DNA from 3 places in the Allochromatium vinosum DSM 180 genome. Region 3 is predicted to be linked to each of the others. Evidence: predicted binding sites of a transcription regulator. Region 3 holds the regulator's gene; each other region holds the start of a gene.
What was found. Region 3 encodes FNR, which switches genes on or off when oxygen is low (the NO sensors DNR and NnrR bind a similar motif). Its sites were predicted from a motif close to TTGATNTANATCAA; they were not measured.
Positions count from the first base shown of each region.

Region 1: a site for FNR is predicted at 8,050-8,063, ahead of nifJ (pyruvate:ferredoxin (flavodoxin) oxidoreductase). Genes of this name have one in related genera too.
Region 2: a site for FNR is predicted at 5,252-5,265, ahead of ALVIN_RS10160 (hydrogenase expression/formation protein). Genes of this name have one in related genera too.

Region 1 is NC_013851.1:307,593-318,183, forward strand. It holds gene ALVIN_RS01305 (peptidylprolyl isomerase) at 1-427, shown strand, start outside; gene ALVIN_RS16415 (Hpt domain-containing protein) at 482-832, opposite strand; gene ALVIN_RS01315 (response regulator) at 1,028-2,185, shown strand; gene ALVIN_RS01320 (DNA ligase) at 2,248-3,093, opposite strand; gene ALVIN_RS01325 (dihydroorotate dehydrogenase-like protein) at 3,236-4,252, opposite strand; gene nifJ (pyruvate:ferredoxin (flavodoxin) oxidoreductase) at 4,328-7,909, opposite strand; gene rimI (ribosomal protein S18-alanine N-acetyltransferase) at 8,190-8,633, shown strand; gene ALVIN_RS16420 (calcium-binding protein) at 9,161-10,591, shown strand, end outside.
Region 2 is NC_013851.1:2,334,152-2,344,742, reverse strand. It holds gene tsf (translation elongation factor Ts) at 1-127, opposite strand, end outside; gene rpsB (30S ribosomal protein S2) at 267-995, opposite strand; gene map (type I methionyl aminopeptidase) at 1,330-2,130, shown strand; gene glnD ([protein-PII] uridylyltransferase) at 2,127-4,784, shown strand; gene ALVIN_RS10165 (hypothetical protein) at 4,753-5,211, shown strand; gene ALVIN_RS10160 (hydrogenase expression/formation protein) at 5,324-5,791, shown strand; gene ALVIN_RS10155 (hydrogenase small subunit) at 5,810-6,913, shown strand; gene ALVIN_RS10150 (hypothetical protein) at 6,910-7,572, shown strand; gene ALVIN_RS10145 ((Fe-S)-binding protein) at 7,569-8,834, shown strand; gene ALVIN_RS10140 (nickel-dependent hydrogenase large subunit) at 8,895-10,591, shown strand, end outside.
Region 3 is NC_013851.1:447,752-458,342, reverse strand. It holds gene ALVIN_RS01970 (ATP-binding response regulator) at 1-706, opposite strand, end outside; gene truD (tRNA pseudouridine(13) synthase TruD) at 699-1,784, opposite strand; gene ispF (2-C-methyl-D-erythritol 2,4-cyclodiphosphate synthase) at 1,793-2,272, opposite strand; gene ispD (2-C-methyl-D-erythritol 4-phosphate cytidylyltransferase) at 2,285-2,986, opposite strand; gene ftsB (cell division protein FtsB) at 2,983-3,285, opposite strand; gene eno (phosphopyruvate hydratase) at 3,347-4,624, opposite strand; gene kdsA (3-deoxy-8-phosphooctulonate synthase) at 4,751-5,584, opposite strand; gene ALVIN_RS01935 (CTP synthase) at 5,581-7,224, opposite strand; gene fnr (fumarate/nitrate reduction transcriptional regulator Fnr) at 7,526-8,293, shown strand; gene dnaQ (DNA polymerase III subunit epsilon) at 8,294-9,016, opposite strand; gene rnhA (ribonuclease HI) at 9,019-9,462, opposite strand; gene ALVIN_RS01910 (class I SAM-dependent methyltransferase) at 9,455-10,222, opposite strand; gene ALVIN_RS01905 (transglycosylase SLT domain-containing protein) at 10,501-10,591, shown strand, end outside.

The DNA.
Region 1 (10,591 bases), 140 kb from region 3:
CGCCGACGTAGTGCCCAGGACGGCCGAGAACTTCCGCGCCCTCTGCACCGGCGAGAAGGGCGAGGGACTGGCCTATGCCGGCAGTCCCTTCCACCGCATCATTCCCGGCTTCATGATCCAGGGCGGCGACTTCACCAACGGCAACGGCACCGGCGGCAAGTCGATCTACGGCGAGATGTTCGAGGACGAGAACTTCACCCTCAAGCACGAGTCGGCCGGCACCCTGTCCATGGCCAACGCCGGTCCCAATACCAACGGTTCGCAGTTCTTCATCACAGTCGACTCGACCCCCTGGCTCGATGGTCGGCACGTGGTCTTCGGCAAGGTGGTCGATGGCATGGACGTGGTGCGCGCCATGGAGCAGCAGGGCAGCCGTTCGGGCCGCACCCAGGCACCCGTGATGCTCGAAGCCTGTCGTCAACTCTGAAGGCTCCAGGAGGCGATCGCCGTTGCGGTTGCCTCGGACTTCGTGGAGCGAGACTCAGGGGGCCGCACCGAGATAACCGGAGTCTCGCAATTCGTCGATCGTGGTGTTTATCGTGCTCGAAAGCACCTCGATCATCGATTCGAGCGAAATGTCTCCTCCGCGTATCTGCTGTTCGAATGTTTGTGTGATCTCGGCCAGAGTTTGCGCGCCAATGTTGCCCGCGCTGCCTTTCAGTGAGTGTAGGATATGAGCGCATTCGGGTAACTCGCGGCATTCCGCATGCTGTCTGAGCGCTTGCAGTTGGCGCTCGAATTGCTGGGCGAATGTATTCGTCACCTCGAAAAAGTCACTCTCTCCAAGCGTTTCGCGCAGGGTGTCGAGCACGTCATGATTCAAGTGGCGCATCGTGGCCTCCCAATGTGTTTCCGATAACGATGGTCTTCGCCCTGTCGAGTGCGTTCGATCATATGAGATTTCATCATGCCGTGCGAGCGGCTGATCCGCTGTTCGGCGTCAGTCGATGCTTTATGGATGACCGGGAAATCTGGAGCAATACCGAGACCTTATTGAAAAATCCGGAGACACTGTGTGATCCGCGTCATGATCGTCGAAGATGATCCGGCAACCGGCGCCCTGCTGCGTCAGCTCGTCAGGCGGATCTGGCCAGGGGCCACCGTGACGCTGGATGCCGATCCGTTGCTGGCGCTCGATCGCTGGCGCACGCAGGGTGCGGATCTGATCCTGCTCGATTGGGAGCTGCCCGGAATGAGCGGACTCGAGATCCTCAAGACCATTCGTCGCTTGGGTGCGAAGACCAGCTGTGTGATGATCACGAGTCATTCCGACCGCGAGCAGATACTCGCTGCACGTGCCTTTCATGTCGACGCCTATATCGTCAAGCCGTTCGATGCCAAACAGATCATGGAACGTCTGTCACGCATCGTCGATGTGGATATGGCATCCGATGTTTCGTGTGAATCGTTCGAGAGCCTGGATGACTTCATCGAGAGCCGGTTGAAACAGGATCTGCCTGGACTGCCCATTGCCCCCGAACTCGTCGAGCGCATAGTGGGTATCCGCGCAATGGAAGCGCCGGAACGTATTCGATTGCTGCGTGAATGCCAGTTCGAGCCGGGGCTGTTGTTTCGTATGCTGAGCCTGGCCAATAGCAGCCGCTATATCGACGGAATGGATGTCGTGGAGACCTTCGAGGGCGCTATTCGCAAGATCGGTCTCGATGCATTCATCAATCTGGCCGTCGAGGTCTCATTGCATCCCGGAAGTCACATCGAACATGCGAGTCTGGCTCACAAGTGCTTTGAGCTTCGGCGTAGAGCGATGTCGCTGGTTGGGATTCTCGTCAAACTCAGAGAGCACCTCGAATTCAATCTCGACAGTTGCCGCACCGCCTGCATCCTGCACTCCATGGCCGAGTTGTCCCTGCTCCAGCTCATGCAAACCTGGGTCGACGCCGGCCACGCCATCGACGAGACGACCCGTGACGCGGTTTTCGATCGCTATACGGAGCGTGCGCGCGAGCCGCTCCAGGCCCAATGGACCATCCCCAATACGCTCCGCGAGCGCATCGATGCGCTCGATCGACTGCCCGCAGGCACTGTGGTGCGCAAAGAACCCATCATCATGCGGATCGTGGCACTCCTGCATGCGGGCGATCCTCAGCGTGAGCTACCGCGTTTGATGGCCCGCTTTGGTCTCAGCGGCAGGATCGACGCCATTTCAACCGGAAGCGCGTCTTGAATCCGCTGCACCGGCATCTGAAGACGACGCTGAAACGCTGGCGACCAGAGCCGGAACCCGCCTCAGTGGGTCGAATCTGAGCGTGTGGCCGGGTCTCGCACGCGCAGAAAGCTGGCGAAGCGTGGAATGCCGTTGCGGGTGCGTCCGTGGTATTTGAAGGTCACGCGGCTGCCGATCGGTGGCGGTGAGCGTCGCTCGGCGTCGCTGAAGCCGCTGCCGAGACGGAAGCGCTGCCCCGAGGGTTCCTCGACCAGGAGTGCGCCCAGCATCCCCTCGTACTTGCCCTTGCCCGGCAGATGCGCGATCACGCGGGCCTCGGCGTCCAGATAGGGCTTGACCTTGATGAGGTCGTCGCTGCGTCCGGCGCGATAGGGGGCGTCGTCGCGATGCAGCATCAGCCCTTCGCCGCCGCCGGCGACGACCGTTTCCAGACGCGCCATCAGGTCGGCGTGATCGGCGACCCGGAATTGTTCCACGGGGGCGATGCGCGGATTCGGCGTGTCGGCCAGCAGACGTTCGAGCGCCTGGAGGCGCTCGCCGAAGGGGGCGTCCATACCCGGCAGGTCGAAGACCCGGTAGCTCACCGCGCGCCAGGCGTCGTGATCCGGTTCCAGGCTCCGCACTGTGCCCGACAGGACCTCGAAGGTGCCGCGCCCCATCCAGAGTTCGCCGTCCAGCGGGATGGCTGGAAAGCCGTCCGTGAACCAGACGGGCACCGCGATCGGCTGACCGCCGCGTGTGATCAGCCTGGAACCATCCCAATAGGCTCTGACTCCATCGAGTTTTTCGCTCACCCAGTAGCGCGACAGATCGATGCCTTCGCGGTAGACGTTGGCCAGGATCAGCGCGGGTGGTGTCGCAGCCTGCTCGGTCGTGGTCTGGGGGGCCGTGACGGAGCGTGGGGACACGTCCGCCACGACTGGCGGTGTACAGCCGAGAACCAGGATCAGCGCCAGGAACGCTCCGCGCCAGCTCCAGAAGCCGGCGCAGCGTTCCCAATATCGCGTTTCTCTGTTGTGCCGCATGGCGGAGAAGGCAATCCAGCCGATCTCAGGTCATGACGCCAGGCGCGGCGCTGTAGCTGTCGAGCACGTTGATGTAGTTGGCGCGCTCCAGCTCGGCCGGGTTGGGAACGGTCAGGGCGCTGACCCGGCCCCGGAAGTCCTCGACCGACTCGAAGCCCTGTTCCTCCATCCAGTCGGCGATGCCGCGCAGGATCAGGCCGGTATAGACCGGTCCCTTCTGGAGCAGCACGCTGCATAGATGGACCACGTCAGCCCCGGCGAGCAGCAGCTTGATGGCGTCCTCCGAGGTATGGATCCCGCCGGTGGCGCCCAGCGACAACCCCGGAACCCGACCGTAGAGGAGCGCGATCCAGCGCATGGCCAGCAGCGCCTCGGCGGAGGTGGAGGGATGCAGCCGCGCCTGGAGGCGCAGACTGTCGATGTTGATGTCAGGCTGATAGAAGCGGTTGAACAGCGAGACGCCATTGGCCCCGGCCGCCGCCAGCCGTCCGACGAAGTGCCCGATGGAGCTGAAACTCGGCGAGAGCTTCATGTTGATCGGAATCCGGATCCGGCCCCGCAGTTCGGTCAACAGATCCAGATAGCGCTGCTCGACCTGCGCGCCGTTCTGGCTGATGTCACCAGCGATGTAATAGACATTGAGCTCGAGCGCGTCGGCTCCGGCCTGCTGGAGTTCGAGCGCGTGCTTGACCCAGCCGCCGGTCGTGACTCCATTGAGACTGGCGATCACCGGGATGTCCAGGCTCTCCTTCAGCCGCCGGATCTGTTCCAGATACCGCTCCAGGCCATTCTCGAAGTCCTGATGATCGGGCAGGAAGCCGGCGCTCGATTCGGCGAATCCGGTGTCCTGATGATGCAGGAAGCGCGTCATGGATTCGGCCTCGGCCGTGATCGCCTCCTCGAACAGCGAATACATGACGATGGCCGCCGCGCCGCTGTCCTCCATCTCGCGTGCGGCCGAGAGGCTCCGGGAGAGCGGCGAGGCGGACGGCACCAGGGGGTTCTTGAGCGTCAGTCCGAGATACGTTGTCTTCAGGTTCATAGCCTTTGAAACCTCGTGCTAGAGACGTTGAAATCGGATGGCGGGCGGCTGGGATGGCCGTCCGCCGCTACGCTGTTACTCGGAGGCCGGACCTTTCTGGACCGCCAGATGCGCCAGTTGCTCATAGAGACTGAAGCGGGTGTCCACATGCTTCTGCGCCAGGTCGAGGAAGCGCTCGGCGGCCTCGGGATGGGTGCGGGTCAGCAGGCTGAAACGGGTCTCGGAGTTGATGAAGTCGCGATAGGGGACGCTCGGGGCCTTGTTGTCGACGAGGAGCGGATTCTCGCCGCGCGCGGTGCGTCGGGGATCGTAGCGCAGCAACGGCCAGTGCCCGGAGTTGACCGCCATGTCCTGCTGACGCAGGTTGTTGGACAGATCCACGCCATGGGCGATACAGGGCGAGTAGGCGATGATGATCGAGGGACCATCGTAGGACTCGGCTTCCAGGAAGGCGCGCACCGTCTGCACATCCTTGGCGCCGAAGGCGACCTGGGCGACATAGACGGTCTCATAAGCCATGGCCATCATGGCCAGATCCTTCTTGAAGGTTGGCTTGCCGCCGGCGGCGAACTTGGCCACGGCGCCGAGCGGGGTGGCCTTGGACTTCTGGCCGCCGGTGTTGGAGTAGACCTCGGTGTCGAGGATCAGCAGATTGACGTTGCGCCCGCTGGCGAGCACATGGTCGACGCCGCCATAGCCGATGTCATAGGCCCAGCCGTCGCCGCCGATGATCCAGACACTGCGCTTGACCAGTTGTTCAGCCAGCGCGAGCAGGGCACGGGCTTCGGCCGAGTCGATCCCGGCCAGCTTGGCCTTGAGCGCCGCGACCCGTTCGCGCTGTTCGTGGATACCGGACTCGGTCGACTGATCGGCGTTCAGCAGCCCATCGGCCAGCGTCTCGCCGATCCGGCCCGCCAGCCGCGCCACCAGCTCGCGTGCCTGTTCGGCCTGCTTGTCGACCGCCAGTCGCAGCCCCAGACCGAATTCGGCGTTGTCCTCGAACAGTGAGTTGTTCCAGCTCGGGCCGCGTCCTTCCGCATTGGTCGTGTAGGGAGTGGTCGGCAGGTTGCCGCCGTAGATCGACGAACAGCCGGTGGCGTTGGCGATCAGCATCCGGTCGCCGAACAGTTGGGTCGCCAGCTTGATATAGGGCGTCTCGCCGCAGCCGACGCAGGAGCCGGAGAACTCGAACAGCGGCTGCATCATCATGGCGTGCTTGATCTTGGTCGCGTCGAGCTGGGTGCGGTCGTACTCGGGGAGCGTCAGGAAGAAATCCCAGTTGAGCTGCTCGGCGGGCTGGATCTCTCCGGCCTCGACCATGTCGAGCGCCTTGTGATCCGGATTGGTGCGATCGCGGATCGGGCAGACCTCGGCGCACAGACCGCAACCGGTGCAGTCGTCGGGCGCGATCTGATAGCTGACGCGATAGCCCTCGGGGAAGTCCTTGCCCTTGATAGCTGCGTGCTTGAAGCTTGCTGGCGCCCCATTGGTCAGCGCCGCCGGATAGACCTTGGCGCGGATCGCCGCGTGCGGGCAGACCAGCGGACACTTGCCGCACTGGGTGCAGAGGTTCTCGTCCCACTTGGGCAGTTGCAGGGCGAGCTGGCGCTTCTCGAACCGCGTAGTACCGGTCGGCCAGGTGCCGTCTGCGGGCATCAGGCTCACCGGGAGCTGATTGCCGTGGCCGGCCATGAGCGTGGCCGTGACCCGGCGCACGAACTCGGGCGCGGCGTCTGGAACCACGGGCGGTCGATCGAAAGTACTCGTGACCTGTGCCGGAACCTGGACTTGATGCAGTCCGGCGAGCGCGGCGTCGATGGCCTGATAGTTGCGATCGAGCAGCGCCTGACCCTTCTTGCCGTAGGTCTTCTCGACCGCGTGCTTGATCTGGGTGATGGCCTCCTCGCGTGGCAGGACACCCGAGATGGCAAAGAAGCAGGTCTGCATGATGGTGTTGATACGCCGGCCCATGCCGGTCGCCGCCGCGATGCCGTAGGCGTCGATGACGTAGAAGGTCAGCCCCTTGTCGATGATGGTGCGCTGCATCCGTTTGGGCAGGTCGTCCCAGACCCGATCCGGCGGGGTGTGCGAGTTGAGCAGAAACACGGCGCCTGCACGCGCCTTGTCGAGCATGTCGTAACGGGTCAGGAAGGTCGGCTGATGACAGGCGACGAAATTGGCCTCGTTGTCGCCGATCAGATAGGTGCTCTTGATCGGATTGGGGCCGAAGCGCAGATGGCTGATGGTCACGGCGCCGGCTTTCTTGGAGTCGTACTCGAAATAGCCCTGACCGTGGTTGGGCGTCTCCTCAGCGATGATCTTGATCGAGTTCTTGTTGGCCGAGACGGTGCCGTCCGAGCCGAGGCCATAGAAGACGCAGGCGGTCACGCCCTGGATCGCGTCGGCCTTGAAGTCAGGATCCCAGGCGAGGCTGGTGTGGCCCACGTCGTCGAGGATGCCGACCGTGAAGGGATTCTTCGGGGTCTCCTGGGCCAGCTCGTCGAAGACCGCCTTGACCATCGCAGGCGTGAATTCCTTGGAACCCAGACCATAGCGTCCGCCGATGACGCGCGGCATGGTCGACAGTTCGCCGGCTGAGAAGGCGCGGGCGAGTGCGGTGGTCACGTCTTTGTAGAGTGGCTCGCCGTCGGAGCCGGGTTCCTTGGTGCGATCGAGCACGGCGATCCGGCTGGCACTGGCGGGCAGAGCGGCGATCAGGGCCGAGGCATCGAAGGGCCGGAACAGCCGGATCTTGAGCAGCCCGACCTTTTCGCCGCGCGCGGTCAGATGCTCGACCGCTTCCTCCGCTGCGCCCAGTCCCGAACCCATCAGCATCACCACGCGCTCGGCATCGGGTGCGCCGACGTACTCGAACAGCCGGTACTGACGACCGGTCAGGGCGGCGAAGCGGTCCATAACGCCCTGCACGATGGCGGGCGCGGCGGCGTAATAAGGATTGACCGTCTCCCGCCCCTGGAAATAGACGTCCGGGTTCTGCGAGGTACCGCGCAGCTTGGGATGATCCGGGTTCAGGGCGCGCTCGCGATGGGCCTTGACCAGCTCCTCGTCGATCAGGGCGCGGATGGTCTCGACCGGCAGCCGCTCGATCTTGTTGACCTCGTGCGAGGTGCGGAAACCGTCGAAGAAGTGCAGGAAGGGCAGGCGGCTTTCGAGCGTCGCAGCCTGGGCGATGAGCGCGAAGTCCATCACTTCCTGTACCGAACCGGCGCACAGCATGGCATATCCCGTGGCGCGACAGGCCATGACGTCCGAGTGATCGCCAAAGATCGACAGGGCTTGAGCCGCGAGCGCGCGCGCCGAGACATGGAACACCGTCGGGGTCAGTTCGCCCGCGATCTTGTACATGTTCGGGATCATCAGCAGCAGGCCCTGCGAGGCCGTGAAGGTGGTCGCCAGCGATCCGCCCTGGAGCGCACCGTGGATGGCCCCCGCCGCGCCGCCCTCACTCTGCATCTCGACGACATCGGGGACCGTGCCCCACAGATTCTTGACGCCCAGCGAGGACCATTCGTCGGCCCATTCGCCCATGTTGGAAGAGGGCGTGATGGGATAGATGGCGATGACCTCGTTGGTCAGGTGCGCCACGTAGGCGGCGGCCTCGTTGCCGTCGAGTGTGACCAGGCTGTTGTGCGACATCGGACTGTCCATTTGGGTGGTTGGAACGGGATGACCGCGATGCGGAATGCCAAGCGCGGCACTCAGAGCCAAACTATAGACCGAAAACAGGCGGCGTTGGTGACGGCTCGCGCCGCGCGGCGGTACGAATCGACGTTATCCTGATCGAGATCAAGTGGGCGTGAGACAGGTTTTGAGCGATGATCCGGGCTGGGGTTCAAATCTTGGGGGACGGAATCGAGTGAATACCGCTTCGGCGAGCACAGACAAAGGGGCGTGTAAGCGCCTGCGCGTGCGGCCCATGTGTCAGGCGGATCTGGACGCAGTGCTCGCGGTCGAGTACGCCGCCTACGCCTTTCCCTGGAGTCGTGAGATCTTCGAGGACTGTCTGAAGGCCGGCTACAACTGTTGGCTGGGCGAGATCGACGCGACCATCGTTGCGCATGGTGTGATGTCGGTTGCGGTCGGCGAATGCCAGATCTTCAATCTCGGCGTCCACCCCGACTGGCAGGGGCGCGGGCTGGGGCGTCAGATGCTGCGTCATCTGCTGCGGCTGGCGCGCCGGCGCGAGGCCGAGACGGCCTTTCTGGAAGTGCGCGTCTCGAACACAGCGGCACTGGCGCTCTATCGTGCCGAGGGATTCTGTGAGGTCGGTCGGCGGCGCCATTACTACCCCGCGCCCAATGGGCGCGAGGATGCGCTCGTTCTGGCACTCGAATTGATGACAGTTGGTCCAGGGTCTTGAGCTACACTCGGTCGTCGTTCGATGGGCAGGCGTCGCAATCGGATCGAAGAAACAGAGCGCACAAGGCGCTTATCCGGCAGATAGTAGCGAAACAGCCGATCATAGGTCAGGATCTGCATCCCCTCGCACTGCGCCTGAGCGATCAAAGGGATCTTTGTGATGTGAGGAGAAATCGAGGACGGCTTGAGCATGAAGCAGCGTGATGTTGAGCCAGCCGAATCCCTGTGCACCAATATCCTTGACGACCCGGCACGTGGGCACCTCAAGGTGATAGGTGGTGAGCTACAACCTCCGGGGACTTGACAGGTGTGCAGTCCCGGGATGAGGCGGCGCGCTTTATTCTGACCAACGTGCGGGTTTGAACTTCAGGCGACGCACCGATTCCATGACGAGTTTAATTGAATTAGCGTCCACATTCGTTGTAAAGTTTACGCGCAAAAATTACACACTTCAGCGCATTTTCATGCCACGACAACGCTGAAGCCGACGCGCAGGCTTGTCATCCTCAACCAATGCAGGAACGCATCATGGCAACCTATTACTTCAGTAAGATCACTAATGGTCAGACCCTGACGTTCACCCCTGGGTCGGACATTCTGCAATTCGATGACGACACCATCAGCGCCGGCTTAGGCTCGGTCACCCAGGTTCAAACCGATCTGCTCTTCAGCTACGGCGGCAAGACCTTCACGCTCAAAAACGTCGTGCTTGGACAGTTGACCATGAGCAACGTCAAGTTCAAAAACGGCAGTCTGTTACTGGTGGGCGACAACACCACCGACATCGCCAAGGATGAGTTGAACAACCCCCTGACCGGCGCGGCCCAGTCGGATTTTCTGCATGGCCTGGGCGGTAACGACACGCTCGACGGCAAGGCGGGCGCGGACATTATGATCGGCGGCGATGGTGCGGACACCTACATCGTTGATAACGATAGCGATCAGGTCAACGAGACCAATGCTTCGACTGGACTTGATCAATGGGATACGGTCAAATCGTCTGTCAGCTACACGCTCGGCGCCAATGTCGAGCAGTTGAACCTGACTGGCGCCACCGCCATCAATGGCACCGGCAACACCCTCAAAAATGTGCTCATCGGCAACAGCGCCGCCAATCGGCTCGATGGCGGCAAGGGCGACGATCGCATGGAAGGCGGTAACGGCAACGATACCTATGTCGTTGACAGTACAAAAGATGAGGTTATTGAAACCTCGGCCCTAGCGGCCGGCGGCGTGGATACCGTCGAGTCCTGGATCAGTTATACCCTGACCGCGAATGTCGAGAACCTTCTGTTGCTGGGCACCGCCAACAACAGCGCGACCGGCAACACCCTGAACAACCGGCTGACGGGCAACAGCGGCTCCAATCGGCTCGATGGCGTCACGGGTGCCGACACCATGGAGGGCGGCGACGGTCAGGACGTCTATGTCGTCAACAGCGCCGACGACGTGGTTATCGAGACTAATACCTCCACGTCCTCCCTACAGATCGATCTGGTCGAGGCGAGTCTCAGCTACACCCTGACCGCCAATGTCGAATGGCTCCAGCTGATGGGGACGACGAGCATCAACGCCACCGGCAACACCGGCGACAACCTCCTCATCGCCAATGTCGGCAACAATGTCTTCGACGGTGTAAGCGGCAACGATACGGTGTCCTATTCGCTCTCCTCGCCGTACATCGCCTCCATCAACCCCAAATCGAGCATCAATCAGAGCGCCAACCCGGCCCTGGCGGGGGTCAAGGTCTCGCTGGCGGTCACGGGTGCACAGGCCACCATCGGCTCGGGCATGGATAAGCTCAACAACATCGACAACCTGATCGGCAGCCGCTTCAACGACCAGCTGACCGGTAATAGCAGCGCCAATATTCTCGACGGCGGACTGGGCGCCGATGTCCTGATCGGCGGCGACGGCAACGACATCTACTATGTCGATGGCAACGATACGGTGATCGAG
Region 2 (10,591 bases), 1.6 Mb from region 3:
ACTTGCGCATGGCCTCGATGGCGGCCTCGATGTCTCCGTTGGCTTCCACGAGCGCGGCCTTGCACTCCATCATGCCGGCGCCGGTGCGCTCGCGCAGTTCCTTGACCAATGCGGCTGTAATCGCCATGACTAGAACACCTCGTCGACCCGCTCGGGGTCTGCTTGAATCGGATGAAGAGGCGCCGCACCGCGCGGCGTCTCTGAAGAACTGGATCGGTCGAGACAGGCGGCGCGCCCCACTCAGGTGGAGCGGGGCGCGCGGGCGATCACGCCTCGGCCTGAGCCTCGTCCTGGATGGAGCCTGCGCCACGGCCGACCATGGCGGCAGCGGTGCTGCGACCGTCGAGGATGGCGTCGGCCGCACCGGCGATGTAGAGACGCACGGCACGGATGGCGTCGTCGTTGCCGGGGATGACGTAGTCGACGTTGCTCGGGTCGTTGTTGGTGTCGACCACGCCGATGACCGGGATACCGAGCTTGTTGGCCTCGGTCACGGCGATCTTCTCGTGGCCGACGTCGATGACGAAGAGCGCGTCCGGCAGGCCGTCCATGTTCTTGATGCCGCCGAGGCTCAGTTCGAGCTTGTCACGCTCGCGCGACAGACCCAGAGCTTCCTTCTTGTTGAAGCGCTCGATGGTGCCGCTCTCGAACATGGCCTCCAGATCCTTCAGGCGCTTGACCGACTGACGGATGGTCTTGAAGTTGGTGAGCATGCCGCCGAGCCAGCGGTGGTTGACGAAAGGCATGCCGCAACGCTCGGCCTCTTCGCGGATGGCATCGCGCGCGGCGCGCTTGGTGCCGACGAAGAGGATCTTGCCGCCGTTGGCGGCCAGGGTGCCCATGAAGTTCACGGCATCCTGGTAGAGCGGCAGGGTCTTCTCGAGGTTGACGATGTGGATCTTGTTGCGCTGCCCGAAGATGAAAGCCCCCATCTTGGGGTTCCAGTAACGGGTCTGGTGGCCGAAATGGACGCCGGCCTCCAGCATCTGACGCATGGTGACGTTGCTCACGATCTTCACTTCCTGAATCTGAATGGTTGGGTTAGGCCTCCACGCGCCCCAGGCGACAACCCGAGTGAACGGGCACCCAGTCTCTGTGACGGCGCGTGTGTGGACGGATCGGCACGTCTGTGGGGCGTGCCTGGCCGAAGGGCCAAACGAAAAAGAGCGGAAACGCAGATTTCCGCCTTGGTGTCGCCGCCGCAAGCCCCCATCATGTGCCATGGTGGATAGTCGTCAATTGCGACAGCGCGCCGCGTTTTATACCATAGCCGGTTACACAGGGGCAAATGCCCGAACGTCTGACGAGCCGAATCGATATCAAAAGACCGTGGATGCTTCCAACCGTAAGATGAATGTGCGGATCAAGACCCCAGAGGCGATCGAGAAGATGCGTATCGCCTGCCGTCTGGCCGCCGACGTGCTCGACATGATCGAGCCCCATGTCCAACCCGGCGTCACCACCGAGGAACTCGACCGGCTCTGTCACGACTACATCGTTGACCATCACGCCATCCCGGCTCCGCTCGACTATCGCGGTTTCCCCAAGTCGATCTGCACCTCGATCAACCATCAGGTCTGCCACGGCATCCCGAGCAACAAGCGGCTCAAGAAGGGCGACATCGTCAATATCGACATCACCGTGATCAAGGACGGCTATCACGGCGACACCAGCCGCATGTTCTTCGTCGGCGAGCCGTCCGTGCTCGCCCGTCGGCTCGTAACCGTCACGCAGCAGGCGATGATGCTCGGTATCGCCGCCGTCAAGCCGGAGGCCACGCTCGGCGACATCGGGCATGTCATTCAGCGTTTCGTCGAGACCCAGGGGTATTCGGTGGTGCGCGAATACTGCGGACACGGCATCGGCGAGGAGTTCCACGAAGACCCGCAGGTGCTGCACTACGGCAAGCCCGGCGAGGGTCTGAGGCTCAAGCCGGGGATGTGCTTCACCATCGAGCCCATGGTCAACGCCGGCAAGCGCTTCATCAAGGTGCTGCCGGACGGCTGGACCGTCGTCACCAAGGACCGCAGTCTCTCGGCTCAGTGGGAACACACCATCCTGGTCACGGAGACCGGCCACGAGATTCTGACCCTGCGCGCCGCCGAGCGTGCGACCCTGGGCGTCTCATGACCCAGGGCGCCTCCCTGCTCGCCGCCACCGCGCCGGTCGACTCGACGCTCTCGCCGTCGGACTCACTGCGCTTCTTCAAGGAACGGCTCAGAGCGGGGAAGGACGCGCTCTACCAGCATTATGACCAGGGCGTTCCGGTCACGCGCCTGGTCCGTGAACTGAGCGAACTCATCGACGCCGTCCTGCGTGATGTCTGGACCCTGCATCTGAGCGAATCCTCCGCTGCGGCGCTGGTGGCGGTCGGCGGCTATGGACGGCGCGAGCTGCATCCGGCCTCCGACATCGACATCCTGATCCTGATCGACGCCGAACCCTCGCCCCCGCTGATCGAGTCCATCGAGCGTCTGCTGACCCTGCTGTGGGACATCGGGCTTGCGGTCGGTCACAGTGTCCGCACGGTCGAGGATTGCGTGCGCGAGGCCGAGGCCGACGTCACGGTGATGACCAACCTGCTGGAAGCACGCTGGCTGGCGGGCTCTGAAGCGCTCTTCCAGGATATGCGCGCGGCCACCGGCCCCGACCGTCTCTGGAACAGCGAGCGATTCTTCGCCGCCAAGACCCAGGAGCAGCGCGCGCGCTGGCAGAAGTACGGCGACACCGCCTACAACCTCGAACCCAACATCAAGGAGAATCCCGGCGGTCTCCGGGACATCCAGATGATCGGCTGGGTGGCCAAGCGTCATTTCGGCGCCGAGACGCTGCACGAGCTGGTCGATCACGGCTTTCTGACCGAAGCCGAGCATCGGGCCCTGATCGGCGGCCAGACTCTGTTGTGGCGCATCCGCTTCGCGCTCCATCGGCTGGCCGGGCGGCACGAGGACCGGCTGCTGTTCGACTATCAGCGCACCCTGGCTCATCAGTTCGGCTTCAGCGACGGCGAGAACAATCTGGCCGTCGAGCAGTTCATGCAGCAGTACTATCGCACCGTCCAGGAGCTCAATCAGCTCAACGAGATGCTGTTGCAGCTCTTCGGCGAGGCGATCCTGCTGCACGACGACATCGGCCCGCCCGTGCCGATCAACAAGCGCTTCCAGTCGCGCAGCGGCTATCTGGAGGTCACATCGCCAAGCGTGTTCCGGCGCACACCGATCGCGCTGCTGGAGGTCTTCCACATCCTCCAGACCCATCCCGAGCTGGAGGGCGTGCGTGCCAGCACCATCCGCCTGATCCGCGAGAACCGCCATCGTATCGACGACAGCTTCCGCGCCGATCTGCGCGCGCGCAGTCTGTTCATGGAGATCCTGCGCGAACCGATCGGGCTCACCCACGCCATGCGCCGCATGAGCCGATACGGCGTGCTGCCGGCCTACATCCCGGCCTTTGCCAACATCGTCGGGCGCATGCAGTACGACCTGCTGCACGTCTACACGGTCGACGAGCACACCCTGACCCTGCTGCGCAACCTGCGCCGCTTCGTCATCCCCAAGCACGACGAAGAGTTCCCGCTCTGTAGCGCGGTGGCACGGCGCATCCCCAAGCTGGAGCTGCTCTATCTGGCCGGACTCTTCCATGACATCGCCAAGGGGCGCGGCGGCGACCACTCCAGCCTTGGTGCGCGCGACGCCTGGGACTTCTGCCAGCACCATGGTCTGAGCGCGTTCGACAGCCGGCTGGTGTGCTGGCTGGTCGAACAGCATCTGGTGATGTCCATGACCGCGCAGCGCAAGGACATCGGCGATCCGGAGGTCATCCAGTCCTTCGCCGCGCTGATCGGCGATCCGACCCGGCTCGACTATCTCTATCTGCTGACCGTCGCCGATGCGCGCGCCACCAATCCGGGACGCTGGAACAGTTGGCTCGATGCGCTGCTGCGCGAGCTCTACTACAGCACCCGGCGCGCGCTGCTGCGCGGTCTCGACAATCCCCAGGCCCAGGATGAGCTGGTCGCGCAGAAACAGGCCGAGGGTCTGCGTCTGGTGGCGCGCTATGGCGTCGAACCGGACACCTGTCAGGCGCTCTGGCAGCGTTTCAACCGCGACTTCTTTCTCTACAACTCGCCCGACGAAATCGCCTGGCAGACCCGGCGTATGCTGGAGACCGGGCCGGCGGACTGGCCACTGGTCGACATCCGGCCGATCACCGCGCGCGGCGGCAGCGAAATCTTCATCTACTCGCGCGATCGCGACAATCTGTTCGCCCGCACCACGGCCGCGCTCGATCAGATGGGCCTGAACATCATGGATGCGCGCGTCATGACCACCAGCGACGGTATGGTGGTCAACAGCTATCAGGTGCTCGATCGCGATGGCGCGCCCATCGACGATCCATTGCGTCTCGGCGAGGTGCGCGAACAGCTCGCGGCGCGTCTGGCCGAACCGACCCAGGCCCGCATCCGGGTCACGCGCACGGCCTCGCGTCAGCATCGGCATTTTCCGATCGAGACGCGCGTGTGTTTCTCGGTCGACGAACCCAACCAGCGCACCATCATGCGTCTGACGACCCTCGACCGGCCGGGACTGCTGGCCGAGGTCGGGGCGGTGTTCGAGCAGTGCGGCATCCGGTTGCAGAATGCCAAGATCGCCACCGTCGGCGCCGAGGTCGACGACGTCTTCTTCATCACGACCGCCGAGGAGACGCCCATCACCTGCGAGCAGGCGCTGTCCTGTCTGAGGCGCGAGATCCATGATCGACTCGAAGCGCGTCCTGCGGCCTGAGCCGGGTCAGACCTCGAGTGTAGCCAGTGTGTATTCGGGCGCGAGAGGCCCGGCGTTCGGTCTGGTTGGCGGCGTTCTGCTCGCCCTGACCGGGTTGGCGATCGCCGATGAGCCCGGGGGGCGAGCCGCTGTCCCGGTCGATCCGGCGTCCATCGGCATGGCTCAACCGGACGTGACCGCGCCCTGGCTCGACGAGGTCCGCGCCCAGCGCGAAGCCTGGGAGGCTCGGCGCTCGGCCGTGCGCGAGCAGCACGAGCAACGCCGCCGCACCCATCATCCACAGGGCGCGCTCCAGTCAGAGGCTTGGGAGGAGGATCTGCGCCGCCGCCGCGCCGAGCGCCAGGAGCGCATCGACCAGGATCGTGAGTCCTTTCACCGGCTCTACCCGCCGGGCTGGAACAACCTCTGGTACTTTCGGGGCTACTAGCGTTCGCGTCCTTCAATATCTGCTGACATTCTAAAATCACCTGCTCCAGATCAAATCAAAAAACCTTGGATCGACCTAGAATCCATTCCATCGACGTCGAGCTGGAGTGGATATGTCAGGCTTGGATCCAACCATCGGTCATTCCTCATCGGGTGCATCCTGCGCGCGATCCCGGCATGAACACGGGCACGCGCTCCCCATCCTGCACGAGATCCGTCATGCACTCGAACGCCTGCTCGCCAGCGGCGAGGAGACGCGCATCGATCTCCATTCCATGCCCTTCGGTCCGGGCGACCTGGAGCGCCTGACCGCTGTGCTCGGTTCGGGCGAGGTCCAGGCGCGTGTCGAAGCGCTCGGTCCGACCCTGATCCAGGAGACCGCCATCCCCGGCGTCTGGCTGGTCGATTATCGCGGCCTGGAAGATCAGCGCCTGAGCTATCAGATCGAGATCGCCGCCATCCCCGAGATCCTGCGTCCGCGCCCGGAGGATCTCGCCGAGTCGCTCGGTGCACTCGAGGATCGACTCTCCGAGTCCGGACTGGACGCCGCCGCGCCGAACGCTTCGCCACCTTCGTCCTGACACCCGAAAGGAGGGACCATGCGCAAGAGATCCGACAAGACACTGGGCGAGAGCCTGCGCGATCACGGCCTGTCACGCCGCGGATTCCTCAAGCTCTGCGCCGCGACCGCCTCCCTGATGGCCCTGCCGCCGAGCATGGCGCCGGCCATCGCCGCCGCGCTGGAGCAGGCGCGCCGTCCCTCGGTCATCTGGCTGTCGTTCCAGGAATGCACCGGCTGTACCGAATCCCTGACCCGCGCCCATGCCCCGACGCTCGAAGACCTGATCCTCGATTTCATCTCGCTGGACTACCATCACACGCTTCAGGCGGCCTCGGGCGAGGCGGCCGAAGCCGCGCGGCTCCAGGCGATGGATGAGAACCGGGGCCAGTATCTGGTGATCGTCGACGGCTCCATCCCGGGGCCGGACGCCAATCCGGGCTTCTCGACCGTTGCCGGTCACAGCAACTATTCGATCCTGATGGAGACTGTCGAGCACGCCGCCGCCGTGATCGCGGTCGGCACCTGCGCCGCCTTCGGCGGTCTGCCCCAGGCGCGGCCCAATCCGACCGGCGCCATGTCGGTCATGGATCTGGTCCGCGACAAGCCGGTCATCAATGTCCCCGGCTGTCCGCCGATCCCCATGGTCATCACCGGCGTGATCGCGCACTATCTGGTCTTCGGTCGGCTACCCGAGCTGGACGGCTATGGCCGGCCGCTCGCCTTCTACGGCCAGTCGATCCACGACCGCTGCTATCGCCGGCCCTTCTACGACAAGGGGCTGTTCGCCGAGAGCTTCGACGACGAAGGGGCCAAACAGGGCTGGTGTCTGTATCGGCTCGGCTGCAAGGGTCCGACCACCTACAACGCCTGCGCCACCATGAAATGGAACGACGGCACCAGCTGGCCGGTCGAGGCGGGGCATCCCTGTCTGGGCTGCTCCGAGCCGCAGTTCTGGGATGCCGGCGGTTTCTATGAGCCGGTGTCGGTGCCGCTCACGCTCGGTCCCGCGACACTCCTGGGGGCGGGCGCGGCCGGTGCTGTCGTCGGCGGTGGACTGGCGGCTCTGTCCCGAAAGAAGGGCCGGGACGCGGCGGCCACACGCCAACCCGTCACCGTCGACGAATTGGAGCAAAAGCTATGAGCGGCTCGATGGAATTTCTGCTCTGGACCAAGGGTCCAGTCTTCGATGTCGCGCTGGCGATCTTCGCCATCGGTCTGCTGGCGCGTCTGGTCGAGATCTTCATGCTCGGGCGCGCGCCCAATTATGCCGAGCCGCGTGCGCGTGAATGGCCGGCCGGGCTGCGCACCATGCTGACCCGCACCGTCGCCGATCCGGGCACCTTCAAGCGCGCACCCTTCAACGTGGTGGTCGGCTGGATCTGGCACATCGGGTTTCTGACGGCGCTCCTGTTTTTCGTGCCCCATGTCGAGCTGATCCAGGGCGTGCTCGGCTTTGCCTGGCCGGCGCTACCCAATCCGCTGGTCGATTTTGCGACGGCCGTCACCATCCTGGCCCTGATCGCAACCCTGGTGCATCGCCTCACCCACCCGGTGAAGCGGCACATCAGCACGGTCGAGGATTATCTGGTGTGGGCGGTGGTGTTCATGGTGGTGCTCACCGGCTATCTGGCCTATCACCGTCTGGTCGAGCCCTATCCGCTGGCGCTCGGCATGCACATCCTCAGCGCCGAGATCCTGCTGATCATTCTGCCCTTCACCAAGCTCACCCACATCTTCACGGCCTTCATCGCGCGCTGGTACAACGGCGCCGCCTTCGGCCGCAAGGGGGTCCAGTCATGAGCGAGCTGACACTCGAACGGGGCCTGGCGGCCTTGCGCGCCGAGATCGACGCACCGACGGCGGCGTTCTTCTCCAGTTGCGTGCACTGCGGACTCTGCGCCCAGGCCTGCCCCTTCTATCTCGAAACCGGCGATCCCAAGTACACGCCGATCCTGAAGCTCGAACCCCTGCGCCGGGTGTGGGAGAACGAGTTCACCCTGTGGGGCCGGATCAAAGGGTTGCTCGGTCTCCAGAAGAAGGTCACGGATGAGATGCTGGCCGAATGGGAGGAACTGGTCTACGACTCCTGCTCGCTGTGCGGTCGCTGTTCCGTGGTCTGTCCGGTCGGCAATGATCTCTATGCCATGATCCGCAAGACCCGCGAGGGCATGGTTCAGTCGGGTCATGCGCCCGAGGGTTTGATCAGTGCCTCGGTGCGTGCGATCACCACGGGCAGCCCCATGGGGCTGCAATGGAAGACGCTCGCGGTGCAGATCCAGCATGTCGAATCCAGTAGCGGGCTGACCGTGCCGGTCGACCGGGAGGGCGCCGAATATCTGGTGCTGCTGTCCTCGATGGAGATCATCAACTTCCCCGAATATCTGGAGGCCATCACCAAGATCTTCGACCATGCCGGCATCTCCTGGACGCTCTCGACCCAGTGTTTCGAGGCCACCAACGCCGGTATCCAGATCGGCAACAAGGACATTGCCGCCGAGCTGGTCGAGCGCGTGGTGGCGGCGGCCGAAACGCTCCGGGTGTCCAAGGTCATCAGTCCTGAGTGCGGTCACGCCTATACCGCCATCCGCTGGGAGGGGCCGAACCTGATCGGCCGGCCCTATCCGTTCCGGGTCTTCCACATCATCGAGGTGCTCGACGAACTGCGCGCCGCCGGGCGGATCAAGACCGAAGGCAAGGAAGACGACCGGCTCTCGCTGCACGATCCCTGCAATCTGGCGCGCAAGAGCGGTGTCATCCAGCAGCAGCGCAACCTCATGGCGCTGGTGGCCGAGAATTTCGTCGACCTCAAGGAGCACGGCAAATATCAGTGGTGCTGCGGAGCCGGCGGCGGTGTCAGCTCCAACGAACGCGCCGAGGAACTCAAGATGGCGGCCTTCAAGCGCAAGAAGGCGCAGATCGAGGAGGTCGCCCCCGAGCGCATGGTGACGATGTGCGCCACTTGCCGCACCCAGCTCGAAGAGGGGCTGGAGGCGTTCAACATGGAGATTCCGGTGGTCGGACTCACCGAGATGATCGCCGAGCATCTGGTCGAGCGCGACTGAACCGAACACCTGTTTTAGAGCCGGGCCGCGTTGGCGGCCCCGTGCCGGAGATCCGCCAACATGAGTGAACGCATCGTCGTCGACCCCATCACCCGCATCGAGGGCCATCTGCGCATCGAGGCCCAGATGGACGGCGCCACCATCGCCCAAGCCTACAGCTCGGGCACCATGGTCCGCGGCATCGAGACCATTCTCAAGGGCCGCGATCCGCGCGATGCCTGGGCCTTCGTCCAGCGCATCTGCGGCGTCTGCACTCTGGTGCACGGCATCGCTTCGGTGCGCGCCGTCGAAGATGCCCTCAGGATCGAGTTGCCGCTCAACGCCCAACTCATCCGCAACCTCATGATCGGTGCGCAGTACATCCACGATCATGTGATGCATTTCTATCATCTGCACGCGCTCGACTGGGTCGATGTGGTCAGCGCCCTGAGCGCCGATCCGAGAGCGACCTCTGAGCTGGCCCAGTCCATCAGCGCCTGGCCGAAGTCTTCGCCCGGCTATTTCGCCGACACTCAGAAACGGATCAAGACCTTTGTCGAATCCGGCCAGCTCGGCATCTTCGCCAATGGCTATTGGGGACATCCGGCCTACAGGCTTCCGCCCGAGGCCAACCTGATGGCGGTCGCGCACTATCTGGAGGCGCTCGCCTGGCAGCGTGACACGGCCAAGTTCCATGCCATCTTCGGCGGCAAGAATCCGCATCCGAACTTCGTCGTCGGCGGCGTCCCGTCACCGATCGATCTGGACTCGGACTCGGCGCTCAACGCCAAGCGGCTGGCCGAGGTCCGGAATCTGATCCAGTCGATGCGCACCTTCGTCGATCAGGTCTATGTGCCCGACACGCTGGCCATCGCCGGGTTCTACAAAGACTGGGGCGAGCGCGGCGAGGGGCTGGGCAACTTCCTCTGCTATGGCGACCTGCCCACGGGCGCGAGTCTGGACCCGGCGACCTTCCTGTTTCCGCGCGGTGCCATCCTCGACCGCGATCTCTCGACCATCCACGAGGTCGACCTGGAGGCCACCGGCGAGATCCAGGAGTTCGTCAACCATTCCTGGTACGAATACAGCGTCGGCAACGATCGCGGACTGCATCCCTACGAGGGGCAAACCAATCTGGAATACGACCGGCGCGGCGGTGTGGCGCCGCCCTACAAGCAACTCGACGTCAGCGACGGCTATTCCTGGCTCAAGGCGCCGCGCTGGAAGGGGCGCTCGGTCGAGGTCGGACCGCTGGCGCGTGTTCTCATGCTCTATGCTACCGGTCACGATCAGGCCCGAGAGCTGGTCGACAGCACGCTCTCCCGGCTCGACCTGCCGGTCGATGCGCTCTATTCGACCCTGGGACGCACGGCGGCGCGCGCCCTGGAGAGCAAGATCCTGGTCGACGCCATGCAGGGCTGGTACGACGGTCTGATCGCCAACGTCAAATCCGGCGACACCAAAACCTTCAACGAGACGCTGTGGGAGCCGTCGAGCTGGCCGAGCCGGGCGCAGGGCGTCGGCATCATGGAGGCTCCGCGCGGCGCGCTCGGGCATTGGATCGTCATCGAAGATGGCCGTATCGCCAACTACCAGGCCGTGGTGCCCTCGACTTGGAACGCCGGACCGCGCGATGGTCGCGGTCAAGCCGGCGCCTACGAGGCCGCGCTCCAGGACAACCATCAGCTCGTCGACGTCAAGCAGCCGATCGAGATCCTGCGCACCATCCATTCGTTCGATCCCTGTATCGCCTGCGCGGTGCATCTGGCCGATCCGGA
Region 3 (10,591 bases):
TCAGGCATTCGGGATCGCGTTCCAGCTCGACACTGGCATGGCGCGTGCTCTGAGCCGGTTCGGCCAGTCGACGCTCGACCTCATCCTGCCAGAGCCCATCCTCGATCAGGCGGCCCTTCTGGGCGTAGTCGATCCCCAGATTGCCATGCTCCACGGCATTGAGCATGAGTTCGGACAGCCCCATGGCGACTGTCTCCGGATTGGGACACATCTGCGCCAGGGTCGAGGAGAGGACCGAGACCTCTTCGAGCGTGCGGAAGCGGAAACTGGCCCGATCAGCCAGATCGAGGATCGTCTGGAGCCGGCCGCCGATCTGGGCCAGATCCTTGCGATTGCGCCGATCGTCCAGGGCGGCGCTGACGATGCTGCGCAGCGCCTTGGGTGCATAGGGCTTGGCCAGATAGTACCAAGCACCGGCGGCCAGCCCCTCGGCGACCTGTTCGGAGCTGTCGGCCGCGCTCTGCATGATGACCGGCACGTCCCGAAAGCGCTTGTCGGCCTTGAGTCGCCTGAGCACCTCCATGCCATCCATGCGCGGCATCATGCGATCGAGGATCACGCCATCGTAAGCCTGTGGCGAGGCCTCCAGCATGGCCCAGGCCTCCAGACCATCTTCGGCGAAGGCCAATTGATGCTCGTCTTCCAGGCAATGACCGATGATCTCGAGGTTGATCGGTTCATCGTCCACTACCAGTAATTTAGCCATCAGAACCGTCCCGTCGTTGAAGCTGCTCGAAAGTGTCGACGATCTCGCGCAACACACTGGTTGCATAGGCGCCTGATGATAGACCGAACTCGAGTCTCAGGCAGCCATCGGCCAGATCCGCCGTCAGATCCGCCACCATCAGACGCAGTGAACGGCGCTCCTGTTCCAGACCCTGCCCGGCCAGTCGTTCAGGCCAGGGGTCGAGCCCAGCGGCGACGGTGTGTTCCAATCCCTGCACGTCCAGACGACTCGGCAGCTCACCCCGGCCCCAGAGCGGACCCGTTGGATGCAGATCGAAGCGCGCCACGCGTTCGTGCAGAGTCTCGTCGAGGGTCTCGGCGAGGAAGAACGAATGACGGCCGGCCAGTTGCGGACAGTCGCCGGGCTGGAGCCGATCCCAGTCGCCACGGCGCACGCGCTCGGCCAGCAGTTCGTTGAAGATCTGAGAGCGCGCCGCCGAGAGCCAGAGACCGCGCTGATGACGCGGCACCCGTCGGGCCGCGCCCGTCAGCAACGCATGAGCGCGATGGAGGTTGCCATCGTCATGGCCGAAGCGCTGCTCGCCGAAATAATTGGGTACGCCGCGCGCACGGATGGATTCCAGACGCGCGTCGAGTGCCGCCGGGTCGAGCCGGCAGTCACGGAGCCGAATCCGAAAGCGGTTGCCGGACAGGGAACCGCGCTTCAGCTTGCGTCGATGGGGATGGACTTCGAGCACCTCGATGCCTTGCTCGGCCAGCGGTCCCCAGTCCGGTTCGGGTTCACCGGCACGGGGACGCGGCAGTGAGAACCACTGCTCGGTGACGGCCCAGCGGTCCTTGAGTCCGGCGTAGCCGACTGTGGAGAGCGGCACGCCCGCCGTGGCCGCCAGCCGCCGCGCCACCCATTCGGTGTTGGCGCCGGTCTTGCGCACCCAGAGCAGGCAGTGATCGCCCTCCCCGTCCGGCTCGAAGCCCAGCACCTCCGTGACCTGGAAGTCTTCGGGTTCGACACGCAGCTGACCCGAGCCGAGCGGCTCGCCATGGGCGCGCGGCAGATCGTTGAAGGTCGTCCAGCGGGGAAGCGTCGAATCGGACATCGCGTGCTTCAGCCGTCCGCCTCGACCAGCAGCACCACCGCCGAGGCTGCGATGCCTTCGCCGCGCCCGGTGAAGCCCATGTGCTCCATGGTCGTCGCCTTGACATTGACGCGCAACGGATCGCACTCCAGATCGGCGGCCAGGGTCTCACGCATGGCCGGGATGTAAGGGGCCAGCTTGGGCTGTTGCGCGATGAGCGTCATGTCGGCATTGTGGACGCGCAGACCGCGCTCACGCAGGCTGTTGATCACGCGCCGCAGCAGGATGCGGCTGTCGATGTCGGCATAGGCGGCGTCCGTGTCCGGGAAGTGGCGTCCGATGTCGCCCAGCCCGGCCGCGCCCAGCAGGGCGTCGCACAAGGCGTGGATGAGCACGTCGCCATCGGAATGGGCGAGCATCCCCCGATCGTGCGGGATCTCGACCCCGCCGAGCACCAACCGGCGATCCGGCGCGAAACGATGGGCATCGAAACCCTGACCAATCAACATTCTGGAGCCTCGTCAGATCCGTCCCTGGCGTTGTAGATGGAAGTGCGCGAGCGGCAGATCCTCGGCCCGCGTGATCTTGATGTTGTCGGCATGGCCCTCGATCAGACGCGGGGCCAGTCCCAGACGTTCGATGGCCGAGGCGTCGTCCGTGACCAGATCGCCGGCCTCCAGCGCCTCGTGCAGTGCGCGCCGCAGCAGACCGAGCCGGAACATCTGCGGCGTGTAAGCATGCCACAGACTGGAACGGTCCACCGTGGTGTCGATGCGCTCACCGGACCCGGCGCGCTTCATGGTGTCGCGCACCGGGATACCGAGCAGACCGCCGACGTCGTCGTCGAGCAGACCGTCGATCAGCCGTTCGAGATCGTCCAGACGCAGACAGGGACGCGCGGCATCGTGCACCAGCACCCAGTCGTCGGCGTCGGCCTGCCCATCCAGAGCCGCGAGCGCATTGAGCACCGAATGACAGCGCTCGGCACCGCCCGGCGCACGCCGCACCTTGGGATGAGTGGCGTAGGCGGTCGCCTCCCAGTAGCCGTCCTCGACGCCCAGCGCCACCACCACGCCCGCGATGCGCGCGTGGTCGACGAAGAGTTCGAGCGTGTGCTCGATCACGGTGCGGCTGGCCAGTTCCAGATATTGCTTGGGCACGGCGCTGCCCATGCGCCGCCCGACACCGGCCGCCGGCAGAATGGCCCAGAGTCGTGTCGTCATGGTTTGCCCTCAGGGTTGACTGGCGCAGGCCGCTCGATGACCTGGATGAAGATCTCACCGGGTTTGATCATGCCCAGTTCGCTGCGCGCGCGCTCCTCGATCGCTTCGGAACCCTCGCGCAGATCGTCGACCTCGGCCTGGAGTTCACGATTTCGCGTGCGCAGACGCTCCAGCTCCGACTCCTCGAAGGCGATCTCACGCTTGAGACTGTGCAGCTCGGCGATACTCCCCTCACCAACCCAGAGGCGGTACTGGAGCGCGCCCAGGAGCAGGATCAACACCAGGATCAGCCAGTGCATACGCAAAACCATGCGACTCAGGGTCAGGGAACGCCAGGCTCCGAGACCCCGACGGATGGCCTTAGAGCCACTTGAACGCATCGCGACCGGCATAGACAGCCTCGTCGGCCAGCTGGTCCTCGATGCGCATCAGCTGATTGTACTTGGCCACGCGGTCGGAACGCGACAGCGAGCCGGTCTTGATCTGACCCGCGCCCGTGGCGACCGCCAGATCGGCGATGGTCGAGTCCTCGGTCTCGCCCGAGCGGTGCGAGACGACTGCCGTGTAACCGGCCTTGTGCGCCATGGCGATGGCTTCCAGGGTCTCGGTCAGGGTGCCGATCTGGTTGACCTTGATCAGGATCGAGTTGGCGATGCCCTTGTCGATGCCTTCTTGGAGGATGCGGGTGTTGGTGACGAAGAGGTCGTCGCCGACGATCTGCACCTTGTCGCCCAGACGCTCGGTCAGGCGCTTCCAGCCGTCCCAGTCGCCCTCGGCCAGACCGTCCTCGATCGAGAGGATCGGATACTTCGACACCCACTGCTCCAGCAGGTCGATCATGCCGTCCGAGCTGAGGGTACGGCCCTCGCCCTTGAGGACGTACTGACCGTCCTGATAGAACTCGGAGGCGGCCACGTCCAGCCCGAGATAGATGTCGGAGCCGAGCTTGAAGCCGGTCTTGTGGATGGCTTCGAGGATGGCCTCGATCGCCGCCTCGTTGGAGGCCAGATCGGGCGCGAAGCCGCCCTCGTCACCGACCGCCGTGGCCAGACCGCGAGCGTGCAGGACGGACTTGAGCGCGTGGAAGACCTCGGCGCCGTAGCGCACGGCTTCGCGGATACTGCCGGCGCCGACCGGCAGGATCATGAACTCCTGGAAGTCGACGCTGTTGTCGGCATGTTCGCCGCCGTTGATGATGTTCATCATCGGCACCGGCAGGCGGTAGGGGCCGCTGGCGAGCGACTGATAGAGCGGCAGGGCCTTTTCCTGTGCGGCGGCATGGGCGACGGCGAGCGAGACGCCGAGCAGGGCGTTGGCGCCGAGACGGGCCTTGTTGTCGGTGCCGTCGAGTTCGATCATGCAGCGGTCGATCGCGGTCTGATCGGCGACGTCCATACCGACGATGGCCTCGCGCAGCTCGCTGCGGATGTTGGCCACGGCGGTCAGCACGCCCTTGCCGTTGTAGCGCGACTTGTCGCCGTCGCGCAGTTCCAGCGCTTCGCGCGAGCCGGTGGAGGCGCCGGAGGGCACGATGGCGCGGCCGATGGCGCCGTCGGCGGTGATGACGTCGGCCTCGACAGTCGGATTGCCACGGGAATCCAGCACCTCACGGGCGCGGACGTCGACGATTTCGGACATGGTGGATGACTCCTTGAGGATTCAAGAGCTACGGATAGCTCGGTATTATTCGATATGTTGATGCGGTTTGTGCAGAGGATGGTCTGGTGAATTCGGTCAGCACACCACCCTATGGACAGCAAACGCCTAACCCTGCTCGACGAATCCAGCCGTTTTGACCAAGCGATCGATCTCGACGAGGGTCGACAGCAAGTCACGCATCCGACGGAGCGGCCAGGCATTCGGGCCATCACTCAGCGCGCGATCGGGATCGGGATGGGTCTCCATGAAGAGTCCGGCGACACCCGCCGCAACCGCCGCCCGCGCCAGCACCGGAACGAATTCGCGCTGCCCGCCCGAACTGGTCCCCTGCCCGCCCGGCAACTGCACCGAATGCGTGGCATCGAACACCACCGGACAGCCGGTCTCACGCATGACGGCCAGCGAGCGCATGTCCGAGACCAGATTGTTGTAGCCAAAGGAGACGCCGCGCTCGCAGACCATGACCCGATCGTTGCCGGTCGCGCGCGCCTTCTCGACCACATGCTTCATGTCCCAGGGCGCGAGGAACTGACCCTTCTTGATATTGACCGGCCGCCCCTGCTGGGCGACGGCCTGGATGAAGTTGGTCTGGCGACAGAGAAAGGCCGGGGTCTGGAGCACGTCGACCACGGCGGCGACCTCAGCGAGCGGCGTGTCCTCGTGCACATCGGTCAGCACTGGCACACCGATGGTCGCGCGCACCGACTCCAGAATCCGCAAACCCTCCTCCAGGCCCGGCCCGCGAAAGCTCGCGCCCGAGGAACGGTTGGCCTTGTCGAACGAGGATTTGTAGATGAAGGAAATGCCGAGCGCCTCGGTCAGCTCCTTCAGCGCCCCGGCGGTCTCCTGTGCCAGCGTCTCGCTCTCGATGACACAGGGTCCGGCGATCAGAAACAGCGGCCGGTCGAGACCGACCTCGAAACCGGCCAGCGGCATCATGCGGCGGGTTCTCCGTTGAACTGACGCTGTACCAGGGCCGCGCGCACGAAGCCCTCGAACAGCGGATGCCCATCGCGCGGGGTCGAGGTGAACTCGGGATGGAACTGACAGGCGATGAACCAGGGATGATCCGGGATCTCGATGATCTCGACCAGCCGGTTGTCGAGCGACCAGCCCGAGAAGCGCATCCCGGCATCCTTCAGGGTGTCGAGATAGGCGTTGTTGAACTCATAGCGGTGGCGATGGCGCTCGCGCACCTGCGGCTGACCATAGACCGAGCGCGCCAGACTGCCCGGCTCCAGCCGGCAGTTCTGACCGCCGAGCCGCATGGTGCCGCCCAGATCGTCGCTCTCCGAACGGGTCTCGATCCGCCCCTGCTCATCGCGCCACTGAGTGATGAGCGCGATGACCGGATGCGGGGTCTGGCGGTCGAACTCGGTGCTGTGCGCGCCCTCCAGATCCGCCATGTGACGCGCATATTCGATCACCGCCACCTGCATCCCGAGACAGATGCCGAGATAGGGCACGCGCTGCTCGCGCGCATAGCGCACGGCCATGACCTTGCCTTCGACCCCGCGCTCGCCGAATCCACCCGGCACCAGGATGGCATCGAGCCCGTCGAGACAGTCGGTGCCCTCGCGCTCGATGACCTCGGAGTCGACATAGACGATCTCGACCTTGGTGTTGGTGTGCACGCCGGCGTGCGCGAGCGCCTCCGACAGCGACTTATAGGCCTCGGTCAGGTTCATGTACTTACCGACCATGCCGATGCGTACCGACTGCTCGGGATGATCGAAGCCGTCCATCACCCGATCCCATTCGGCGAGATCCGCCTCCGGCACATCGAGATGGAACTGGCGCACCACCAGCTCGTCGAGGCTCTGAGCATGGAGCAGGCGCGGGATGCGGTAGATGTTGTCGGCGTCGATGGCCGAGATGACCGCCTTCTCCGACACATTGGTGAAGAGCGCGATCTTGCGCCGCTCCTCGTCCGGCAGCAGCTTCTCGGCGCGGCACAGCAGGATGTCGGGTTGGATGCCGATGGAGCGCAGCTCCTTGACCGAGTGCTGGGTCGGCTTGGTCTTGATCTCGCCGGCGGTGCGGATGTGCGGCACCAGGGTCAGATGCATGAACAGCGAGTTCTCCGGCCCCTCCTCCACCCGCATCTGACGGATGGCCTCCAGGAACGGCAGCGACTCGATGTCGCCCACGGTGCCGCCGATCTCGACCATGGCGATGTCGGCACCCTCGGCGCCGAGCCGGATGCTGGCCTTGATCTCGTCGGTGATGTGCGGGATGACCTGCACCGTGCGCCCGAGATAGTCGCCCCGGCGCTCCTTGCGGATCACGCTCTCGTAGATCTGGCCGGTGGTGAAGTTGTTGTTACGCCCCATGCGTGTACGCAGGAAGCGTTCGTAGTGGCCCAGATCCAGGTCGGTCTCGGCGCCGTCGTCGGTGACATAGACCTCGCCGTGCTGGAAGGGGCTCATGGTGCCCGGATCGACGTTGATGTAGGGATCGAGCTTGATCATGGTGACGCGCAGACCGCGCGCCTCCAGCAACGCCGCCAGCGAGGCCGATGCAATGCCTTTGCCCAGCGATGAAACCACACCGCCGGTGATGAAGATGAACTTTGTCATAGTGAATGGGAGCCGAGGGAGGGTCGAGGGAGTCGGGAATCGTGACTCGGATGCCTGGACAAACTACCAAAATCGCCGCACCGGCTCAATCCGATCCTGCATGGCGTGGTTTGTTGCAGGCGCCTCGGACGCTTTGGCGGAGTCGCGCATCCGGAACGACCTGAAACCAAAAGTGTAAGAAAACATAAGCACTTGAGTTTCAGAGGGGAACGGGTTAAAAAACGCCGGCACTTGATCTAGATCAAAAACAAAATCATATAGCCCCAACATCGGGCCATGATGAGGAATGAGGGCGGAAGTCTTGAATCAGAGTACAGTGATCTCGATCGAATCCATCCGCGTGGCGTGCCGCCACTGCACCCTCTCCTCGCTCTGCCTGCCCATGGGACTGACGCCCGAGGACGTCGAACGTCTCGACGACATCGTCAAGCGCGCACGGCCACTGCATCGCGGTGACATCCTGTTTCGCGAGGGCGACCGTTTCCGCTCGCTGTTCGTCGTCAAGACCGGCTCGCTCAAGACCTTCGCCCCGAGCAGCGAGGGTGGAGAACAGGTGCTCAGCTTCCATCTGCCCGGTGAGATCCTCGGCTTGGACGCCATCGACAAGGGCGAGCACGCCTGCTCGGCCAGCGCCCTGGAGACCTCGGCCATCTGCGAGATCCCCTTCGGGCGGCTGGAGGAGCTGACCGCGATCATCCCCAGCCTCCAGCACCAGATGTACCGGCTGCTCAGCAAGGAGATCGGCCAGGACACCGACATGCTGCTCCTGCTCGGCAAGAAGAACGCCGAGGAGCGGCTCGCCGCCTTTCTGCTCAGCTTCTCGCAGCGCCTGCACAAACGCGGACTCTCGGCGACTGACTTTCACCTGAGCATGTCCAGGCACGAAATCGGCAACTATCTGGGGCTGGCCGTCGAGACCGTCAGCCGTCTCTTCACCCGTTTCCAGGACGACGGCCTGGTGCGCGTCGAGCGCAAGCACATCGAACTGCTCGATCTCCAGGGACTCGAAGAGATCCTCGGCGGTGTCGGCCCAGGACGACGCCAGCCCCAACGTCAACATCACACCTGATCAATCCGTCCCGCCGAGCCAGACACAACCGCCGCTCGCCTTCCAGATCGCGTCCAGCCGCACGCGATGCGCCTCCAGCTCAGTCTGGGTCGCCCGCACCACCCGCAGGCGCGGGCGTTCGGGGTCGAGGCGACCGCGATGCACCGGACCCTCGCCCACGCCCGAGCCGTTCATTCCCTCGCCACCGAGATACAGCGAGACCTGCCCGCCGGTCATCGCCAGATAGACATCGGCCAGGATCTCGGCGTCGAGCAGCGCTCCGTGCAGCGTGCGGTGCGAGTTGTCGATCGCATAGCGCTTGCAGAGCGCGTCGAGTCCGTTGCGCTGGCCCGGATGGAGCTTGCGCGCCATCAGCAGGCTGTCGGTCACGGTGCAGAGATCGGCGATGCGCGGAGCCTCGGCGCCGCGCCACAGGCCGAACTCGTGATCGAGGAAGCCGACGTCGAAGGCGGCGTTGTGGATGATGAGTTCAGCGCCGCGCAGATATTCGACCAGCCGCTCGGCACGCTCGGCGAAGCGCGGCTTGTCGGCGAGGAAGGCGTTGCTGATGCCGTGCACGGCCTCGGCCTCGGCGTCGATCTGGCGCTCGGGGTTGAGATATTCGTGGAAGTTGCGTCCGGTCGGGCGGCGGTCGACCAGCTCGACGCAGCCGATCTCGATGATCCGGTGGCCCTCGCGCGGCTCAAGACCCGTGGTTTCGGTATCCAGGACGATCTGACGCATCGTCAGCGTCCTCCTGTGGTTGGAACGCCCAGATTGGCGAGCCAGTCGGCGCGCTCGTTCTCGGCGTGCCCGGCGTGGCCCTTGACCCAGCGCCAGCTCACCTCGTGCTGGCCGAGCGCCCGGTCCAGACGCTCCCAGAGATCGCGGTTCTTGACCGGCTGACGATCGGCGGTGCGCCAGCCGTTGCGCTTCCAGCGCGGCATCCATTCGCCCACTCCGCGCTTGACGTATTGCGAGTCGGTGGTGATCCGGATCGGGGTCGGGCGCTTGAGCGCTTCGAGCGCCATGATCACGGCCATCAGCTCCATGCGGTTGTTGGTGGTCTCGCGCTCACCGCCGTGCAGTTCCTTCTCGACCTCGCCCCAGCGCAGCAGCACGCCCCAGCCGCCTGGGCCGGGGTTGCCCTTGCAGGCGCCGTCGGTGAAGGCTTCGACACAGTCAGACATGCCCGGTTCCTCGGGTGGTGGGACGCACGGCGCCGCCCGGCAGCAGAGCGTGGCGGCTGGTGCGATAGGGTTTGAGCGGGGTCAGGGTCGCCACGCGCTTGACGGCGCGAATGACATAGAGGCCGCCGAACAGCGGCCAGAACCGGCGACCGAGCGATTCGATGGTCGCACAGCGCGCCCCCGCAGGCGAGACGATGGGCGGACAGAAGAGCGCCCGCTCGCACACCTCGATTTCGAAGCCCAGCTCGTTCAGCCAGTGTTCGACCTGGACGGCGAGCCGCCAGCGTCCGTTCCAGGGCGCACGCCGACAGGCCGGCCACCAGAGACGTCCCAGCGCCCACAGACTCAGCGGGTCGAACCCCAGCAGGATCAGTCGCCCCTCGGGGATGAGCACGCGCTCGACCTCGGCGAGGATCGCGCGCGGGCGATCCGAATACTCCAGGACGTGGGGCAGGAGGACGGCATCGATGCTGTCGGAGGCCAACGGCAGGGCGTCCGGCTCGCCGACGATGCTCAGCCCCTGGACCGCCCCGGTCGGCGGCGTACCGGGCAGCAGCACGCGATGCCGGATCCGGCTCGCCGTCAGGGCCTCGCCGAAGCGCTCGCTTGCGCCGACCTGGACCAGATAGTAGCCGAAGGTGTTGGCCAGCAGACGCCGGACACAGTCGCCCTCATGGTTTGCCACCTCGGCGCCGAGCGCCGAGCGATACCACGCCTGCAATGGATCGGACTGGTCGGGCTGGAGCGGATCTGTGGTCATGCCTGCGCCTCATCGGGGCGCACATGTTAACCGCGATCGACGCCCGTTGTCCCGGCACCGGATCGTTCGAGCCGAATGCCTAAACCTGGAATTCACTGCAGCCTTTGCGTATGATAGCCGGGTTGTTTTAATAATAATTAAATCATTCAAAGACTTATATTTATTTAGTCGGGGTTCACATGCCAGAAGTCAAGCGTCTGGGGCCAGCGGTCGGCCTGCTGTCCGCGCTCGTCCTGCCCGTTTTGCTCATAGGTTGTGCCAGCAACGATTCGACCGCGATGAATGGCTCATACGACCTCTATGAAGGCGTGGTCTCGGCGCGCGAGTATGGCTATGTCAGGCCGGCGCTCGACGTCAGGGTTCGGGGAC